Regions from separate parts of the Saccharopolyspora hordei genome, predicted to be linked through region 3. Evidence: riboswitches for the same ligand, from Rfam matches in the RefSeq annotation. Region 3 holds a riboswitch; each other region holds the start of a gene.
The links. Region 3 has a riboswitch for glycine ahead of gcvH (glycine cleavage system protein GcvH). Riboswitches for the same ligand answer to the same signal wherever they lie in the genome.
Positions count from the first base shown of each region.

Region 1: another riboswitch for glycine. It lies ahead of gcvT (glycine cleavage system aminomethyltransferase GcvT); the one in region 3 lies ahead of gcvH (glycine cleavage system protein GcvH).
Region 2: another riboswitch for glycine. It lies ahead of gcvP (aminomethyl-transferring glycine dehydrogenase); the one in region 3 lies ahead of gcvH (glycine cleavage system protein GcvH).

Region 1 is NZ_JACCFJ010000001.1:2,236,668-2,239,933, reverse strand. Features, by position in the region: gene HNR68_RS10495 (acyl-CoA dehydrogenase family protein) at 1-957, opposite strand, end outside; gene HNR68_RS10490 (TetR/AcrR family transcriptional regulator C-terminal domain-containing protein) at 1,059-1,712, shown strand; glycine riboswitch at 1,843-1,941, shown strand; glycine riboswitch at 1,942-2,043, shown strand; gene gcvT (glycine cleavage system aminomethyltransferase GcvT) at 2,163-3,266, shown strand.
Region 2 is NZ_JACCFJ010000001.1:4,021,993-4,025,258, reverse strand. Features, by position in the region: gene HNR68_RS18500 (bifunctional nuclease family protein) at 72-548, shown strand; gene HNR68_RS18495 (MerR family transcriptional regulator) at 819-1,388, shown strand; glycine riboswitch at 1,475-1,577, shown strand; gene gcvP (aminomethyl-transferring glycine dehydrogenase) at 1,751-3,266, shown strand, end outside.
Region 3 is NZ_JACCFJ010000001.1:1,639,280-1,642,545, forward strand. Features, by position in the region: gene HNR68_RS07730 (PucR family transcriptional regulator) at 1-954, opposite strand, end outside; glycine riboswitch at 1,070-1,163, shown strand; glycine riboswitch at 1,164-1,262, shown strand; gene gcvH (glycine cleavage system protein GcvH) at 1,316-1,687, shown strand; gene HNR68_RS07740 (L-serine ammonia-lyase) at 1,716-3,068, shown strand.

The DNA.
Region 1 (3,266 bases), 600 kb from region 3:
CTGCGCGTGGCGGGAGTCCAGGCCCTGGTCGATCTGCCAGGCCGCCTGCAGCACCAGCCAGCGCAGCGCCTCGATCTCCACGGCCGAGTCGGCGATCATCCACTGGATGGCCTGGCGCTCGGCGATCGGCTTGCCGAAGGTCTCGCGCTGCTTGGCGTACTCCATGCCCATCTCGACCAGCCGCTCGCAGGCGCCGAGCGCCCGGGCGGGCAGCATGTAGCGGCCGCGGCCGATCCACTGCATGGCGAGCTTGAACCCGTGCCCGACCTCGCCGAGCACGTTGCCCTCCGGCACCCGCACGTTGTCGAAGACCAGGGACGCGGGCTGGCGCTCCCACGGGCCCATGATGTCGATCGGCTCGGACTTCCAGCCCATCTCGCGGTCGACCAGGAAGCAGGTGACGCCACCGTCGGCACCCTTCTCCTTGTCGGTGACGGCGAAGACCATGACGAAGTCGGCGTCGATGCCGCCGGTGATGAACGTCTTCTCGCCGTTGATCACCCACTCGGAGCCGTCCTTGACCGCCGTGGTGCGCAGGTGCTTGGCGTCCGACCCGGCGCCCGGCTCGGTGATCGCGAAGCAGGACTTGCGCGTGCCCTCGATGGTCGGCAGCAGGTAGCGCTGCTTCTGCTCCTCGTTGGCGTGGTAGAGGATGTTGTCGGCGTAGCCGCCGAACCGGAACGGCACGTAGGTGCGGCCGAGCTCGACCTCGATGAGCGCCGACATCACCGCCGACAGGCCCATCCCGCCGTACTCCTCGGGCGTCTGGATGCCCCAGAAGCCGGCTTCCTTCGCCTTCAGCTGCAGCTCGCGCTGCTCGTCCTTGGTCAGGCCCCGCTCACCGGCCCGCTCCCGACGCAGCACCTCGGGCTCCAGCGGGACGAGCTCGCGCTGCACGAAGTTGCGCACCCAGTCCCTGATGTCGCGCTCGGTGTCGGAGAGCGAGAAGTCGACCATCGCCGGATCCTTTCCCTGCGGCCATCTAACTAACATCGTTAGTTTTGTGGCAGCCTAGGACGACGCTGACGAGCGTGGCAAGGGATCGACGAGGAGACGCCGTGCCCAGACCGACCACTCCCCGGTTGTCACCGGACCGCATCCGCCGCGTCGGTCTGGAGATCATCGACGCCGAGGGGCTCGAAGCGCTGTCCATGCGCCGGCTCGCCGAACGGCTCGGGGTGCGCGCGGCCTCGCTGTACAACCACGTCTCGACCAAGGAAGACCTGCTGCACGAGATCGCCGACGACGTCATGGCCGCGGTCGACGTCTCCGGCTTCGAGCAGGACTGGACGACCGGCCTGCGCGTCTGGGCCCGCTCCTACCGGGCAGCGCTGGTCGCCCACCCCAACCTGGTGCCGTTCCTGGCCTCCGGCCCGGCCCGCCGGGAGAACGCCCTGCGCCGCGCCGACGCGGTGCACGGCGGCCTGACCAGCGCGGGCTGGCCGCAGCGCTACGCCACGATGATCGGCGCCTCGACGAAGTACCTGGTGGTGGGCTCGGCGATGGGGTCGTTCAGCGGCGGCTTCCCGGACGACGCGGAGCTCTACGACGAGCGCTTCCCGCACCTGGGCAAGGCCCACCTGCTCCGCGAGCACGCCGCGGAGATCGACGAGGCCAGCTTTGAGCTCGCCCTCGAAGCCCTCATCGACGGCCTGCGCACGCAGTACCGCGAGCTGCGCGAGAAGAGCCGCACCCCCGGCGACACCCGGTGACCGGGAGGGGACGCCTCCGCAACGCCCCGGTCGGCGACCGCGGGTCAGCACGAGATCACTCGCCCGTCCGGTTGACGTGGGTCACCGGGGGTTCGTAGCGTCCAAGTCGCACAACCCAATACAGCGCCGATGACGTCGTGCGGGAGAGACTCCGGCCCAGGCGGGACCGGAGCGCCGAAGGAGCAATACTCCCCAGCAAACTCTCAGGCACCGGCACCGCACGGCACCAGGCGATCACGGAGAAAAGCAGGAGCGACGACGCTCCTCGCCCACGGTGCAAGTCACCGCTCGACGGTGGCGAAACTCTCAGGCCAATGACTCCGGGGAGACCGCCCGACCAGCGCCAAGCCCGCGCAGGTCGGGGTCGAGGTGCCCCCGTAAGGTTGGGCGCAGTGAGCTGACCGGCCCTCGACTGCCGACCGGCGCCCACCAGGAGGAGTCACAACAACCATGTCGTCGCCACGACGGACGCCCCTGCACCACGTGCACGAGGCGCTCGGAGCCACCTTCACCGAGTTCGCCGGTTGGCAGATGCCGCTGCGCTACTCGGGCGACACCGCCGAGCACAACGCGGTGCGCACCGCCGCCGGCCTGTTCGACCTGACCCACATGGGCGAGATCCGGATCAGCGGTCCGCAGGCCGCCGACGCGCTGGACTACGCGCTGGTGGCCAACGCCTCCGCGATCAAGCCCGGCCGCGCCCGCTACACCATGATCTGCAACCCGCAGGGCGGTGTGCTGGACGACCTGATCGTCTACCGGCTGGCCGAGCAGGAGTTCCTGGTGGTGGCCAACGCCGCGAACGCCGCCGTGGTCTCCGCCGAGCTGGCCGAGCGGGTCACCGGGTTCGACGCCCGCCACGAGGACGTCTCCGACGACCACGCGCTGATCGCGGTGCAGGGCCCGAACGCCGTGGCGATCCTGGAGCCCCTGACCGACACCGACCTCTCCGGCGTCAAGTACTACGCGGGCTACCCGTCCCGGGTCGCGGGCAAGGACGTGCTGCTGGCACGCACCGGCTACACCGGCGAGGACGGCTTCGAGCTGTTCACCGCGCCCGGTGACGCCGAGGCCGTGTGGCAGGCGCTGACCGAGTCCGGCGCGCAGCACGGGCTGCAGCCGGCCGGGCTGTCCTGCCGCGACACGCTGCGGTTGGAGGCGGGGATGCCGCTGTACGGCAACGAGCTCTCCGCCGACCTCACTCCCTTCCACGCCAACCTCGGCCGGGTGGTCAAGCTCGACAAGCCCGGCGACTTCGTCGGCAAGGAGGCGCTGGCCGCCCTCGCGGACAAGCCCACCGAACGCACCCTGGTGGGTCTGACCACCGACCAGCGCCGCGCGCCCCGGCACGGCTACCGCGTGCTGGACGCCGACGGCGCCGAGGTCGGCGTGGTGACCAGCGGCGCGCCGTCCCCGACCTTGGGCCACCCGATCGGGATGGCCTACGTCGATCGCGACCACAGCGAACCCGGCACGCAGCTGCAGGTCGACATCCGCGGCAAGGCCGTCGCGGTCCAGGTCGTCGAGCTGCCGTTCTACCGCCGCAACGCCTGA
Region 2 (3,266 bases), 2.4 Mb from region 3:
GTCGAAAGCGCCGGTGCGCGATCCTCGATGGGGATGCCACGCTTCGGCGCGCTGGAGGAGGCGATGTGACGATGAGCAGCGAGATGCGCGTCGTCGGCGTGCGAGTGGAACTACCAGCCAACCAGCCGATCCTGCTGTTGCGCGAGGCGCACGGCGAGCGCTACCTGCCGATCTGGATCGGCTCGGTGGAGGCGACGGCCATCGCGCTCGAGCAGCAGGGCGTGCGGCCGCAGCGACCGCTGACCCACGACCTGCTCAAGGACGTCATCGGCGCCCTGGGTCGCGACCTCGAGCAGGTCCGGATCACCGATCTGCAGGAAGGCACCTTCTTCGCCGAGCTGGTGTTCGACGGGGACGTCCGGGTGTCGGCGCGGCCGAGCGACTCGGTGGCCCTGGCGCTGCGCGTCGGGGTGCCGATCCACGCCGACGAGTCGGTGCTCGACGAAGCCGGGTTGATCATCCCGGACGAGCAGGAGGACGAGGTCGAGAAGTTCCGCGAGTTCCTCGACTCGGTCTCCCCGGAGGACTTCCGCGGCGCGGACACCTGAGGGTCCGCGCACCGGTAGGAGCAGCACCGGCCCCCGCCTGCGCCCGCAGGCGGGGGCCGGCTCGTCCGGGTGCCCGCGCGTCGCGTTGACCTCCCCGCGAGGCAGGCATACCGTCGGGTTGAGCGAAATCGCCCCGGTGTGATTCAGCGGGTGACTGCCGATGCGTCGGTGCTACCGGACCGCGGTCGGCGGGGCGGTTCGCGGCCCCGACCGAACCGGTCGGGCGCTGGTGATCGTCGTCGGCGACAAGCCGGACGAGGGGAGGCAGGCGTGGTCGAGGAAGCGTCCAACGGGGATGCTGCCGTGGAGCAGGGTGAGCTGTTCCCAGACGCCTCGCTGCCGGACGAGTTGGTCGGCTACCGCGGGCCGGCCGCCTGCCAGATCGCCGGCATCACCTACCGCCAGTTGGACTACTGGGCGCGCACCAAGCTGGTCGGCCCGTCCATCCGCGGGGCGGCCGGCTCCGGCTCGCAGCGGCTGTACTCGTTCAAGGACATCCTGGTGCTCAAGGTGGTCAAGCGGCTGCTGGACACCGGGGTGTCGCTGCACAACATCCGGGTCGCGGTGGAGCACCTGCGCAACCGCGGCGTGCAGGACCTGGCCAAGCTGACGCTGTTCAGCGACGGCACGACGGTCTACGAGTGCACCTCGGCCGAGGAGGTGGTCGACCTGCTGCAGGGTGGCCAGGGGGTGTTCGGCATCGCCGTGAGCGGTGCGATGCGCGAGATCAGCGGCACCATCCACGAGTTCCCGGCCGAGCGGGCCGACGGCGGCGAGATGGTGAAGGCCGAGGACGAGCTGTCCCGCCGTCGCCGGGAGCGGAAGGCCGAGACCGGCTGACCGGTCGGCCGGTCACGCCGACTGTGCTCCAGGTCGCATCGGCGGTCCGCGGACCCGGTCTGATCGGGTAGGCTGCGACACATCGTCGACCCCGTGCGGGAGAGTCCGGCCCGGCGCCCAGCCGTGGTCGGCGCCGAAGGAGCAACCCTCCCCGACAACCTCTCAGGCCACCCGGACCGCACGGGCGAGATGCCTCTGGAAAGTGGGGGTGCCACGGCAGTGGTGCCGCCCCGCCGACGGTGCAAGCCCGGTCCCCGGGCGAAGCTCTCAGGCGTTCGCTTCGCGAGCAGTGACAGAGGGGGAGAGCAAGGCAGCCGAGGCTGCACTGCTGCCCCTGTTCGCCGCGATGATTGAGGTTCGCGATGTCCGACGTGACGCACGATCGCATCCCCCTGGCAGCCCTGGAGCACGGAACGCCGTTCGCTGACCGGCACGTCGGGCCGGCCCCGGCGGAGCTCGCCCACATGCTCGACGTGATCGGTGTCGGTTCGCTGGAGGAGCTGGGCCGCAGCGCCGTGCCGGACGCGATCCGGGAGGACGACCTGCGGCTGTCCCTGCCCGAACCGGCCACCGAGTCGGCGGCGCTGGCGGAGCTGCGCGAGCTCGCGCGCCGCTGCACCCCGCACACCGAGATGATCGGGCTCGGGTACTACGGCACCACGACCCCGCCGGTCATCCGGCGCAACGTGCTGGAGAACCCGGCCTGGTACACCGCCTACACGCCGTACCAGCCGGAGATCTCGCAGGGCCGGCTGGAGGCGCTGCTGAACTTCCAGACGATGGTGGCCGACCTGACCGGCGTCCCGGTGGCCAACGCGTCGATGCTCGACGAGGCGACCGCCGCGGCCGAGGGCATGACGCTGGTGCGCCGCGCCGGGAAGTCGAAGTCGCCGCGGTTCCTGGTCGACGCCGACACCCTGCCGCAGACCATCGCGGTCATCCAGACCCGCGCCGAGCCGCTGGGCATCGAGGTCGTCGTCGCCGACCTGTCCGAGGGCCTGCCCGAGGGCGAGTTCTTCGGTGCGCTGCTGTCGTACCCGGGCGCCTCGGGCGCCGTGCGCGACCACGAGGCGGTCATCGCCGAGGTGCACGAGCGCGGCGCGAAGGCCGTGGTGGCGACCGACCTGCTGGCGCTGACGCTGCTGCGCCCGCCGGGGGAGATCGGTGCGGACGTGGTGGTCGGCAGCTCGCAGCGCTTCGGCGTGCCGATGGGCTTCGGCGGCCCGCACGCCGGGTTCATGGCCGTGGCCAAGGGCCTCGAGCGGCAGCTGCCCGGACGGCTGGTCGGGGTGAGCGTGGACGCCGACGGCAACCAGGCCTACCGGCTGGCGCTGCAGACCCGCGAGCAGCACATCCGCCGCGAGAAGGCCACCAGCAACATCTGCACCGCGCAGGTGCTGCTGGCCGTGGTGGCCTCGATGTACGCCGTCTACCACGGCCCGGCCGGGCTGCGGGCGATCGCGACCCGCACGCACCGGATGGCGGCCGTGCTGGCCGAGCAGCTGCGGCGCGGCGGGGTCGAGGTGCTGCACCGGGACTTCTTCGACACGGTCATCGCGAAGGTGCCGGGCCGGGCCGACGAGGTCGTGGCCGCCGCGCGCCGCGGCGGCATCAACCTGCGCCGGGTGGACGCCGACCACGTCGGCGTCAGCTGCGACGAGACCACCACGCGCGCCCACCTGGCGACCGTGTGGCGGGCGTTCGGCATCGACGGCGTGGACGTCGACGAGCTGGACGCGCAGACCCCGGACGCGCTGCCGGAGGCGCTGCTGCGCACCTCCGAGTACCTGACGCACCCGGTGTTCCACACCCACCACTCGGAGACCTCGCTGCTGCGCTACCTGCGGCAGCTGTCGGACAAGGACGTCGCGCTGGACC
Region 3 (3,266 bases):
GAGCCGGTGCCCCTCGGCGGGGCCGGCGGAGGCGGGCATCTCGATCGCGATCACCCGGTGCGGTTCGTTCGGCACCGCCAGTTCGTTGGCCGCGGCCCGCCACCCCTCGCCGCCTTCCAGCAGCAGCCGCACCTGCTCGGCGCTGCGGCGCCGCTCGGCGTCGGCGACCGCCCGCCAGCGCAGCAGCTGCAGCGCGACCAGGGGAGCGGTGTCGGCGAACGCCGTCGCGCGCTCCTCGGAGACCTCGCCGGGCACCACCGCCCACATGGAACCGAGCAGCTCGCCGCCCATCCTGATCGGCACCACCAGCCGGGGCAGCGTGCCGTCCTGCTGAGCGGGCACGAAGATCGCCGAGCTGCCCTTGCTGATCTTGCGGAACGTGCCGCGGGCCCGGAACTTGGCGAGCACGTCGGCCGGCTGCCTGCGTCCCATGATCGTCGACACCCGCGCGGGGTCGGTGAGGTCCTGCCGGGCCGAGTAGGCCAGCACCTGGGAGTGCGCGTCCTCGATCGTCACCGGCGCGTCCACCACGTCGGCCACCGCGTCGGCGAGCCGGAACAGGTCGCCGACGCCGGTGCGCGTGTCCGGCTCGTCGATGCCCGTCCGGGCCAGCGCCGCCCGGACCAACCACACCAGCTGCGCCCACGCGGACTCCGGGCGGACCTCGACCAGCGCGACCCCGGTCTTCTCGGCCGTGGTCACGAGCCGTTCGTCGATCGGCGGTTTGAGCAGCACCGCCGCCGCGCCCTGCTCACCGCAGACGCGCACCAGCTCCACCGCCTGCTCCCGGTCCACGACGGCCACCCCCAGCACGAGGTCGCCGTCGACCACGGTCGGGTGCTGGTCCGGTTCGGCGATGACGACGTCACCGACGCACTTGCTCGATTCCGGGACGACCACCGCCCGCAGCAGGGCTGGCCCCACCCGCTCGACCAGCGCCTGGACGTCCAGCATCACCGGCCTCCTGAGAACCTGCGGTCGCCTGGCCGCCGGCCGGGGGAGGGCGTTGTGGCACCAGAGCGGACCCGTTTATCGTTGCTGAGCACGTCGACAATCGCATACCGGCCGTCGAACCCGAGCGGGAGAGACCTCGCAACGACGCGAGGCGCCGAAGGAGCAAGACTCCCCACAAACTCTCAGGCACCCATGACCGTTCGGGCGAGGCAACTCTGGAAAGCGCGCGTCGCTGCCGGCGCGCCACCCACGGTGCAAGCCGCTGGTCTGCGGCGAAGCTCTCAGGTTCCGGCAACAGAGGGGGAGGCCCAGCACATCCCGGGCGCTACCGGCGTCCCCTGACCGTTTGGAGCCTCCCGTCATGTCCCTGCCCCAGGACCTGCGCTACACCGAAGAGCACGAGTGGATCCAGGACCGCGGCGAGCTGGTGCGCATCGGCATCACCCAGCACGCCGCCGAAGCCCTCGGTGACATCGTCTTCGTGCAGCTGCCCGAGGTCGGCGAGCAGATCGAGGCCGGTCAGGCCTGCGGCGAGCTGGAGTCCACCAAGTCCGTGAGCGACCTGTTCGCGCCGGTCACCGGCGAGGTCGTCGCGGTCAACGAGGCCGCTGTGGACGACCCTGCGCTGGTCAACGCCGAGCCGTACGGCGAGGGCTGGCTGCTGGAGGTGCGCGCCACCAGCACCGGTGCTGTGCTCACGCCAGAGCAGTACGCCGAGCTGATCGAGCAGTAGCGGCGCCCGGCAGCAGCGGAGGCGATCAATGGCGATCAGTGTCTTCGACCTGTTCTCAGTGGGCATCGGGCCGTCGAGCTCGCACACGGTCGGGCCGATGCGGGCGGCCGGCCGCTTCGCGCGGCGGGTGCGCGACGCGGGACTGCTGTCGCAGGTGACGCGCGTCAAGGCGGAGCTGTTCGGGTCCTTGGGCGCCACCGGGCACGGGCACGGCAGCCCGAAGGCGGTGCTGCTGGGCCTGGAGGGCCACCGGCCAGAGGTCGTCGACCCGGCCGCGGTGGCGGACCGGGTGACCGAGATCGGGGCGACCGGGCGGTTGCTGCTGGACGGTGTGCACGAGATCCGGTTCGACGTGGACCGTGACCTGGTGATGCACCGCCGCAAGTCGCTGCCGGTGCACCCCAACGGCATGCGGTTCACCGCGTTCGGCGGGGACACCGAGCTGGACAGCGCGGTGTACTACTCGGTGGGCGGGGGTTTCGTCGTCGACGAGGACGCCACCGGGGCCGACCGGATCAAGCCGGACGAGACCGAGCTGCCGATGCCGTTCCGCACCGGTGCGGAACTGCTGCAGCGCACCGCCGAGTCCGGATTGCCGATCAGCGGCGTCATGCTGGCCAACGAGCTGTCGTGGCGCAGCGAGGACGCCGTGCGCACGGGCCTGCTGGAGATCTGGCAGGTCATGCGGGAGTGCGTGGACAACGGGTGCCGCAACACCGGGGAGCTGCCCGGCGGGCTGAAGGTCAAGCGGCGGGCGGCGGAGCTGGCCGCCGCGCTGACCGGGCAGGACGACCCGATGGAGTGGGTCACGCTGTTCGCGCTGGCGGTGAACGAGGAGAACGCCGCCGGTGGACGGGTGGTGACGGCCCCGACCAACGGCGCGGCGGGCATCGTGCCGGCGGTGCTGCACTACTACACGCGGTTCGTGCCGGGCGCCGACGAGGACGGGGTGGTGCGGTTCCTGCTGGCCGCGGGCGCGGTCGGGGTGCTGTTCAAGGAGAACGCCTCGATCTCCGGCGCCGAGGTCGGGTGCCAGGGCGAGGTCGGGTCGGCGTGCTCGATGGCCGCGGCCGGGCTGGCCGAGGTGCTCGGCGGCACGCCGCGGCAGGTGGAGAACGCCGCGGAGATCGCGATGGAGCACAACCTCGGGCTCACCTGCGACCCCATCGGCGGCCTGGTGCAGATCCCGTGCATCGAGCGCAACGCGGTGGCCTCGGTCAAGGCGATCACCGCGGCGCGGATGGCGCTGCGCGGCGACGGCGACCACTTCGTGTCGCTGGACAAGGTGATCAAGACGATGCGCGACACCGGCCGGGACATGAAGGTCAAGTACAAGGAGACCGCCCGCGGCGGGCTCGCGGTCAACGTCATCGAGTGCTGAGCACGGCGCGAGCGGCGTCTCGCCGTCCGCGCCGGTGAGGTGAGGAAGGGAACCTACCTGTCACGGTCGCCAGGTAGCGGCGGCCGCTGGGTGACAGGAAGGTTCCCTTCCTCGCGTTCGGGCCGCGGCTGAGGTGACAGGAAGGTTCCCATGCTCCACTCCGCCCACCCAGTTGTCTCCAATTCAATTGCGCACAAC